3 regions of the Shewanella litorisediminis genome follow, and region 1 is predicted to be linked to each of the others. Evidence: predicted binding sites of a transcription regulator. Region 1 holds the regulator's gene; each other region holds the start of a gene.
The links. Region 1 encodes FliA, which starts transcription of late flagellar genes. Its sites were predicted from a motif close to CTAAAGNTNNNNNNNNNNNNGCCGATA; they were not measured.
Positions count from the first base shown of each region.

Region 1 (3,276 bases):
TCTTTATCAGCTGCGCAATCGCAAGCTAGTATTGATAGATACCGCCGGTATGGGACAGCGAGATATGCGACTGGTGGAGCAATTGGACAATTTGACGGCTAACAGTGCCTTGCCGATCCGCAGTTATCTGGTATTGTCAGCAACGTCGCAACGTCGCGTGCTCCAGGATGCGGTAAAACACTTCCAGCGCATCCCTTTATCCGGCGCTGTGCTGACTAAACTGGATGAATCTGTTTCTTTGGCCGGCGCGTTAAGTGTACTTATCCAGAGTGGGTTGCCACTGAGTTATGTGACTGATGGACAAAGAGTTCCTGAGGATATGAAAGTCGCAGACACTTTGGCGTTGGCAAGACAGGCGCTTGATGCCCTGAATGAACCTGAGTATCAGGGCATCGACAACACTATGTGGTCGGAAAGCACGACCTTTGCGTTCGAGTAAAGCTATGACCCGTGATCAAGCAAGCGGTTTACGTATGATGAATCAGCCATATAACGAAAAAGTAAAAGTCATTGCCGTGACAGGCGGCAAAGGTGGGGTAGGTAAAACCAGCGTTTCCATCAATACGGCTGTGGCTCTGGCAGAAAAGGGCAAGCGGGTATTGGTATTGGATGCCGACCTGGGTTTGGCCAACGTGGATGTAATGTTAGGTCTGCGTGCCGAAAAAAATCTCTCCCATGTGTTGTCCGGTGACGCTGAACTGGATGACATTATTTTGCGTGGCCCCAAAGGCATTGGCATTGTACCTGCCACGTCGGGTACCCAGGCCATGGTGGAACTGACTGCGGCGCAGCATGCCGGGCTTATTCGCGCATTCAGTGAAATGCGCACCCAGTTTGATGTGCTTATTGTGGATACCGCAGCCGGTATCTCGGACATGGTGCTCAGTTTCTCCCGTGCTGCCCAGGATGTGTTGGTGGTGGTATGTGACGAACCGACGTCCATTACCGATGCCTATGCACTTATTAAAATCCTCAGTCGTGAGCACGGTGTGTTCCGGTTCAAAATTGTGGCAAATATGGTTCGCAGCTTACGCGAAGGCATGGAGCTTTTTGCTAAACTCAGCAAGGTTACTGACCGCTTTCTCGACGTTGCACTGGAACTGGTTGCAACAATTCCCTTCGACGAAAACTTGCGGAAATCAGTACGTAAGCAAAAATTGATTGTAGAAGCATACCCAAAATCACCTGCCGCCATTGCATACCATGGCCTGGCGAATAAGGTGATGAGCTGGCCGATACCGCAGCAGCCCGGTGGCCATCTGGAATTTTTCGTAGAACGTCTGGTACATCGTCCCGATTATCAAGAGGACAGAGCGAGTGAATAAAGCCGCGGCGTATACCTCCATGGAGAGTAAAACCTCCATCGTTGAACAGTACGCACCGCTGGTAAAAAGAATCGCGCACCATATGTTGGCCAGATTGCCGGCATCCGTACAGTTGGACGATTTGCTGCAGGCCGGCATGATTGGCCTGCTTGAGGCATCCGCCAAATTTGACGGCGGCAAAGGCGCCAAGTTTGAAACCTTTGCCGGCATTCGTATTCGTGGTGCCATGCTGGATGAAATCCGCAAAGGCGATTGGGTTCCACGTTCTGTCCATCGTAATCAGCGCAGAGTCGCCCAGGTGATAGATGAGCTGGAACAGGAGCTCGGACGTGATGCCCGGGACACAGAAATCGCCGAAAGACTTGATATGTCGATGGAGGAATACCATCATATCCTCAATGATGTTTCTGTTGGTAAAATCATAGGGATAGAAGATTTAGGCGTATCGCAGGATGTATTGGTTCCCGATGGGGAACAAACCAACGACATTTATGATGACCTGGCACAGAGCCAGTTTCAGCAGGCTTTGGCTGATGCCATTCGCCAGTTACCCGAGCGGGACGCGCTGGTGTTATCACTTTATTACGATGAAGCACTGAATTTAAAAGAAATAGGCGCCATTCTTGAGGTGAGTGAGTCGCGGGTATGCCAGATCCACAGTCAGGCCATGCTCAGGCTCAAAGGTAAGCTCAAGCACTGGACACAAGTATAAATTATTATTTGAGCAGCGAGAGTGTCAGCTCACCGGAGGAAACCTTGGACAAGAATATGAAGATTCTCATTGTTGACGACTTTTCAACAATGAGACGTATCATCAAGAACTTGTTGCGAGACTTGGGGTTTAATAACACCCAGGAAGCAGATGATGGCTCAACCGCCTTGCCAATGCTGCAAAAGGGTGATTTTGATTTTGTGGTTACCGATTGGAACATGCCGGGCATGCAGGGTATCGATTTGCTGAAAGCGATTCGCGCCGATGAAAACCTAAAGCATATTCCAGTACTGATGGTGACCGCAGAGGCCAAGCGTGAGCAGATTATTGCCGCCGCTCAGGCTGGCGTAAACGGCTATGTGGTTAAGCCTTTTACTGCTGCGACACTGAAAGAGAAGCTGGACAAGATATTCGAACGACTTGGTTGAGCAAGGATGAGCTATGCAGGCACACACATCAGGGCTCATTAGTCTCGAACAGGCACAGGAACTCGTCACACTCCTGAGTGCAGGTGAGCAGGAAAAGGCAGATTTACTGCTGAGGGATCTTGCGGTCCCCATTCAGAAAGAGCTGTTTGACGAAGTGGGTAAACTTACCCGCCAATTACATAGCGCGTTGGTCGATTTTCAGTTGGACAGCCGTCTGATGGAACTGGCCAGTATCGATATTCCTGACGCCAAAGAGCGACTGAATTACGTCATCGATATGACAGAGCAGGCAGCCAATAAAACCATGGATGCCGTCGAAGAGTGTTTGCCCCTCGCTGACGCCCTTATCAACCACATTCAAACCGTCATGCCGGCCTGGGATAAGCTCATGCGGCGTGATATCGACATTACCGAGTTCAAAAGCCTGTGCCATGACGTACAACAGCTGATGAATCGCAGTGCAATGGACTCAGAAAGACTGCGCGAGCTTTTGAATCAGATTTTAATGGCGCAGGATTTCCAGGACCTGACCGGGCAAATGATCCGACGTGTTATCGATTTGGTTCGTGAAGTCGAGAATAGCCTGGTGTCAATGTTGACCGTCTTTGGCGAGCAGCCAGCCACAGAAGTTACCCAGAAGAGTACCAGTAGCATAGAAGCGGAAGGCCCTATCATGAATGCCGAGCTTCGTCAGGATGTGGTGACTGGTCAGGATGAAGTCGATGACCTGTTGTCCAGTCTGGGTTTCTGATAAGGAGTCAATTTAATGTCATTTGATGTTGATGAAGAGATTCTGCAGGACTTTTTGATA
Region 1 covers NZ_CP069213.1:2,668,286-2,671,561, reverse strand. Annotated here, with positions in the region: gene flhF (flagellar biosynthesis GTPase FlhF) at 1-439, shown strand, start outside; gene JQC75_RS11730 (MinD/ParA family protein) at 444-1,325, shown strand; gene JQC75_RS11725 (RNA polymerase sigma factor FliA) at 1,318-2,037, shown strand; gene cheY (chemotaxis response regulator CheY) at 2,082-2,465, shown strand; gene JQC75_RS11715 (protein phosphatase CheZ) at 2,479-3,216, shown strand; gene JQC75_RS11710 (chemotaxis protein CheA) at 3,232-3,276, shown strand, end outside.

Region 2 (3,276 bases), 210 kb from region 1:
ACTTGATCCAGTTAAGGCGGTCGGCCAGCTTGCGGCCGCTGGCCACATCAATAAAGGCCCACTCCTGCCAGTCGGAACCTGATTTGGATACGCCGTAAGCCAGCGTTTTACCATCACCGCTCACAGACACACCGGATAAGGCCACAGTGCCGTCGGCAGAGAGCTGGTTGGGGTCAAGGAGCACACGCTCAGCACCGCCACTTTCACTCACATAGAGTACATTTTGTGATTGCAGGCCATTGTTTCTGAAAATAAAGCGATTTTCACCGTGCTCAAAAGGCGCGCCGACTTTTTCGAAGTTCCACAGCTCGGTAATACGGTCAACCACCACTTGTTTATTAGGAATGGCGGCGAGGTATTCTTCGCCAAAGGCTTGCTGGCGTTTTACCCAGTCTTCGGTCTCAGGGCTGCTTTCTTCGAGCCAGCGATAAGGGTCTTGCACCTCAACGCCATGGATTTGCTCGCTTAGGGCAACCGTTTGGCTGACGGGATAGGTGATGCCAGCCGCAGGCGCTTCTAATGGCGCTTCTTTGGTCTGGCAGCCTGTAAGCCCCAGGGCAAATCCCAGGGTCAGCAGGCTTAGGGTGCTGATTCTGCTTGTCATTGTTATCGTCCTTTGCAGTTGATTGGTGCATTGCCGCAGCCCACTATACCCCCAAAAATAGAGGTGGCAATGGTGAGGGCACACGGTGATGAAACTTTCGCCAAAGACCCGGTTTAAAGGAGTGATAACATATTGCGGGGATGCAATACGCTTTTTTATGCTTGATATATGCTTAATTACTCGAAATATCGCCATTAAGGCCGTTAACGTGCGCAAGATCACACAACAATCCATTAGTTAAACTAATCTCAAATTCCAATTTTTCTCGTTTGTTGTTCTTATCATGGCTGACTACAATGGCCACGTTTTCCGGAAGTGTCTGCGCGGCAGATTGTGAAAACAAAGAACATTTTATCGCTGTGTCTGACACATCGATATCATCCCTGGTTCTTATGCTTGACTTCCTTCCTTCAATTTGTTGATTGCAATGCTTATTCTTTTGCGGCCCACTTGAGATCAAGTGGGCTTTTTTTTATGTCCGGTTTTGCCCAGCCGGCAAACAAAAAAGACCGCGCTGGCGGTCTTTTGTATGAACAAAAATTAATGCTCAAATCGTTTTTGTTATCTGGATAACGACCCGGCGGTTACGCTGGCGCTCATCCGCGCCCTGGTTGGAGGCCACGTGACGAGTCTCGCCATGGCCCTCAGTTTGGATACGGTCAGCGGGGATCCCTTTGCTGACAAAAAAGTCCTTTACTGAGGCTGCACGCTTGTCAGATACCTTTTGGTTCAGGTTACGGCCACCATGGCTGTCGGTATAGGCATCGATGAGTACCAGCTCAACATCGGGGTCCAGGCTCAAATACTCCTGCACCCGCGCCAGCTGCGCCTTGGAGAAGCGGGTCAGCTCAGTCCCGCCTGACTCATAATTGAGTACAGTAAAGGCGATATCATCAAAACTGTAGGGCAACAGCCCCGATAAGCACTGACGAAACTCGGTGTATTTGCGGCGGAAATTGGCCGCCGATAACCCCACGGCGACCTTATTGTCGCTGTTGTACCAGTCGGCATAGTAGAAGGTAGGCTCACGGCCACGCTCAAGCTCAGTGAGCATGGACCAGGCCGCCTTTTTGGGCACTTCGCCGTTAAAGTCTCTCATATAAGAAAGCCTGGTAATGGTCGACTGCACTTCACCCGGGCGCCATGAAGGTGCCTTGCTCACCAGAGTTGCTGCCGTGGCCGCATCGGGCTTGGACCACATATCCAGAGTAAACAGCAAATTTTGATCTTTACCGGCCGCACTGGAAAACACCGCCTTGCCATAGGAGGGAATGTCGTGCTCCAGACTGCAGCGGATGCGGGAGTTCTCTGCCAGGCGCCACTGGGAGTCGGCGATACTGGCCACGTAGTGACGCATGTCGGCCACCGCGCCCAAGGGCAGCAGCAGTGCGGATAGAATAAAGCAGTTACGCCACATAGGACTTCTCACGATTCAATGCTTACTCTGGAACTATCGACCAATATTCCCGGTTCTTTAGCGCAGATTTTGCGCAATCAAACATGACAGCCAAGGCTCCTTTTAGCATAATAGCGCCCTTTGCCATTACCAGAGAATTCAGGATGTCCGACGCCTTCAACCCCAACAAGCTCAAGTACAGGTTCCGTGGCTACTATCCTGTGGTAATCGATGTGGAAACCGCCGGCTTCAATGCCCAGACTGATGCCTTGCTGGAAATTGCCGTCACCCTGCTGACCATGGACGATGATGGCATGCTGGCGCTGGATAAAACGCTGCACTTTCATATTGAACCTTTTGAAGGTGCCAATCTTGAGCCTGCTGCGCTGGCCTTTAATGGCATCGACCCAAGCAATCCCCTGCGTGGTGCCGTCAGCGAAAAAGAGGCCATGCTGGAAATCTTCAAGGCGGTGCGTAAAGGCATGAAAGCGTCAGATTGCCACAGAGCCGTCATCGTCGCCCATAATGCCGCATTCGATCATGGTTTTGTCACCAAGGCCATTGAGCGCAGCGGCGTTAAACGCTCGCCATTCCACCCCTTTGCCACCTTCGACACCGCCTGTTTGTCTGGTCTGGCCCTGGGGCACACGGTGCTGGCGCAGGCCTGTAAAATCGCCGGTATTTCCTTCGACAATAAAGAAGCCCACAGCGCTCTTTATGATACCGAGCGCACCGCAGAGCTTTTCTGTTACATAGTCAATCGCTGGAAATCCCTGGGCGGCTGGCCATTACTGGGCGCAGACGCCCCGGATGATGCCGAGGATACGACTGCAGATAACACATCAGGGGAAAATGCTGTTAAGGTGTAATAGCTCAGACCTGATCTGACAGTTACCCGATTTTGGGGTGCCGTTGTCAGATTAGATTTGGGCTAAATTCTTTTCAGCCCAAACCCGTTTTCCATCAATTAATGTCGCCATCGGTGTGCGACCGCAGCACATTTTGCCCTGATGGGTGCGCTCATTGTTGTACAGCGCCAGCCATTCGTCCAAGTCTTTTTGCAGCTCCTCCAGTGTGCTATACAGCTTTTTGCGGAACGTGACCTGATAGAACTCATTCAGAATGGTCTTGTGGAAACGCTCGCAGATACCGTTTGTCTGTGGATGTCTGGCTTTGGTTTTCGTGTGGTCGATATCATTGATGGCCAGATACAGCTGATAATCGTGCTGCTCAACCTTACCGCAGTACTCGGTGCCCCGGTCAGTGAGAATACGCA
Region 2 covers NZ_CP069213.1:2,458,276-2,461,551, forward strand. Annotated here, with positions in the region: gene JQC75_RS10725 (prolyl oligopeptidase family serine peptidase) at 1-610, opposite strand, end outside; gene JQC75_RS10730 (flagellar protein MotY) at 1,152-2,021, opposite strand; gene rnt (ribonuclease T) at 2,165-2,869, shown strand; gene JQC75_RS10740 (IS481 family transposase) at 2,921-3,276, opposite strand, start outside.
Region 2: JQC75_RS10730 (flagellar protein MotY) is a predicted target of FliA. The motif match lies at 2,056-2,082, and genes of this name have one in related genera.

Region 3 (3,276 bases), 560 kb from region 1:
CCGTAATATCGCCGTGTGCCTTATTCACGTACTCTACGGCTTCGGTGTGCAGGTTAATGAGCATAAAGACCTGCTCAGACTGCTCTACCGCACTCTTGAACAGGGACAATTTTTCTTCTTTGTCGTAGGTATTACGGGTCGCCAGCGCCAGCGCCAGCTGATCTGCGACCTGGCTTGCAATATGAAGTTCGCTGTCGGTCCAGCGTGCGCCTATGCTGCGCTCAAGGCTGAGCACCCCTTCAATATGGCCATTTATCCTAATGGCGACTTCAAGGGCCGAGTGAATACCGTTAGGGGTAAAATAGCAGGACGCCAGCTCAACGAGTCTTGGATCTTTTGCCACATCAAAGGCATCGATGTGACGTCGGCTCTCGAGCTCTTTCAGATACAAGGGGCAGTCGGCAATTTGGGTGGGGCGCCGTGCACAGGGTTCGAGGCGGCTTTTTCCGAAGTGTGCCACCTGATGCTGGCTTGACAGCTGCGCATCAAAAGCCCACACACTGGCATCACACAACCCCAGTGTTTGACACAAGAGTTCTGTGGCCAGTTCGGCGGTTTTTTCGAAGTCACCTTGCTGCTTGGCAGCCGAGTGAACTATTTGATCGACCAGATATTGATATTTACGCCTTTTCACTCAGTTCCCTAAATCCCAGGGTGCGGGAAACGACGGACGTCTGTGCGCCCTATTGTAAATTATTGTTATTTTTTATTGGTTTTCGACTGTACATCAGCTGATTACTTTGTAGCAACAGCGCGTACAATTAATTTTTTCACAGACCCTGCTCCAATTGAAAAATCATTTTTTCGGCGGCCACGTCAAAGTTGAGCCTGAGGCGGAACCCTGCGTCAGTGGGGTCAATCTGACCTGTTACGTCGCCAAAACGGGTTACAGCCAAATCAAGCAAGTACTGCGCTCTAACATCGGCGTCTTCGCCTGAAAGCTCTAACGTAAGAACAGTATCTTCTTCTCCTATAACAGCACCTATGTCGACAAAGCTTCCACAGTCGGTGCAGGTATCATTAACACTGGATGATTGATTCGTTTTGATGGCCTTCATGACGCCAAACTCCTTCTGATAGCCCTGCTGGGGGTTAATTGGGTGCAATTACCCACAATTATAGGTAAATGCGCGACGCCAAACCCTGTGTTGGGTCAAACCATGGCCATCAGATTTCGGCTGTCAGGATGCTCCATGAGTTTTTCCAGAGCACGCTGCGCTTCGAGTATGTCGGTAAAATGCTGGTGTGAGGGTAGTGCTGGACGCTCGTCCGAATAATACCGACGCTGCACAGTGGGAGAGCAGTTACTCAGTGCAATTAGCATGTCGGCAGGAACATCACCCCGTATCACCAAAGGCTCGGGCAAGAGGGCTTCTGTCAGATGAAACGCCTTTTTGCCAAAGGTTCGGAATACACCGCTGTTATCCATACAGTCTTCGGCGCCGGGCGTGGCAATCAAGGGTTGCTTAGGGGGCAGTTCGAATTGTTTGTTCAGCCTTTGCTCAACCGACTCATTGGGGGATAGACAAAACTCTGCAAAATCACGGGCATCCTGGGACAACATGGCCAAAATCAGGCCAAAGTCACCCCTGCGCCCGTCTTCCACAGCGCGGGCAAGGCGGTCACCTACTTGGCTTTCATTGACTAAACCAGCAGCAATTTGCATAAAAAAACGTCACAAAAACAGGTTGTTGTCATTTAATCGACCAATCGGCGACTAACTTTAGCCTTTTTTGCAAATTTAGCCTTTACATGACAATAGATTCTGCTTACTATTGCCGCCGCTGATGAGGAGGGGTTCCCGAGTGGCCAAAGGGATCAGACTGTAAATCTGACGGCTCCGCCTTCGAAGGTTCGAATCCTTCTCCCTCCACCACTTCAGCAACGCAAAAAATGTAAAGCAAGAAACTTGTGGAGGGGTTCCCGAGTGGCCAAAGGGATCAGACTGTAAATCTGACGGCTCCGCCTTCGAAGGTTCGAATCCTTCTCCCTCCACCACTTGTTTCTTTCACTTTACGCCCTGATGGAGGGGTTCCCGAGTGGCCAAAGGGATCAGACTGTAAATCTGACGGCTCCGCCTTCGAAGGTTCGAATCCTTCTCCCTCCACCATCTTCTCTGCCCTAGCGGCCGTCTCAAACTGAAATTCATCTCTCGTATTCAATTATTCCAGTCCCAAGAAACATATTAACTGTATCGGCTTTGATCCCGATGCTGTGAAATCCGCTTGATTTTGCTTATTATCCAAGCTCGTATCGCAACACACAGGACTCCCCATGAGCCTTCCCATTTGCACCAATTGGGTAGCCAATGCCATCGGCAAAATCGAAGCCGACTTTCAGCGCAGCGCCGACACCCACCTGATCAAGCTTGAGTTGCCGATGCTTGAAGGTATCGACATCTATTTAAAAGACGAAAGTACCCATCCCACCGGTAGTCTCAAGCATCGCCTGGCTCGCTCACTGTTTTTGTACGCGCTGTGTAATGGCTGGATAAAAGAAGGCACCGCAGTCATTGAGTCGTCATCGGGCAGTACGGCAGTGTCAGAGGCCTATTTCGCCCGTCTGCTGGGATTACCCTTCATAGCGGTCATGCCAAAGAGCACCGCCAAGCGCAAAATCGAGCAAATTGAGTTCTACGGCGGACGTTGCCACTTTGTGGAACATTCCAGCGAAATTTACGCCGAGTCAGAAAAGCTCGCCAAAGAACTGAATGGCCACTACATGGATCAGTTCACTTACGCCGAACGGGCCACCGACTGGCGCGGTAACAACAACATTGCCAATGCCATTTTTGGTCAGATGGAGCGCGAACCTCACCCTATCCCCAGCTGGATTGTGATGAGCCCCGGTACCGGCGGCACCTCGGCCACCATAGGCCGCTATATCCGCTATCAGCGCCTCGCCACCAAACTCTTGGTGGTTGACCCCCAGCACTCGGTATTCTACGACTATTTCATAAGTGGCGATGCCGGCATTACCTGCGAGAAAGGCAGCTGTATTGAAGGCATTGGCCGTCCCAGAGTGGAGCCTTCGTTCATTCCCGGCGTGGTGGATGAGATGCTGAAAGTGCCAGATGTTGATTCCATCGCCACCATGTATTGGCTTGAGTCCCTGATTGGCCGAAAAACCGGCCCTTCTACCGGTACCAACCTGTATGGCGCACTCAAGCTGGCCTCACAAATGAATGCTCGGGGCGAAACCGGCAGCATAGTGACCCTGATTTGCGATCCGGGGGAGCGCTATCTGGATACCTACTACAACAGCGCCTGGGTCAGC
Region 3 covers NZ_CP069213.1:2,110,886-2,114,161, forward strand. Annotated here, with positions in the region: gene JQC75_RS09200 (putative bifunctional diguanylate cyclase/phosphodiesterase) at 1-634, opposite strand, end outside; gene JQC75_RS09205 (DUF406 family protein) at 771-1,058, opposite strand; gene JQC75_RS09210 (VC2046/SO_2500 family protein) at 1,154-1,666, opposite strand; tRNA gene JQC75_RS09215 (tRNA-Tyr) at 1,792-1,876, shown strand; tRNA gene JQC75_RS09220 (tRNA-Tyr) at 1,914-1,998, shown strand; tRNA gene JQC75_RS09225 (tRNA-Tyr) at 2,026-2,110, shown strand; gene JQC75_RS09230 (PLP-dependent cysteine synthase family protein) at 2,275-3,276, shown strand, end outside.
Region 3: JQC75_RS09210 (VC2046/SO_2500 family protein) is a predicted target of FliA. The motif match lies at 1,701-1,727, and genes of this name have one in related genera.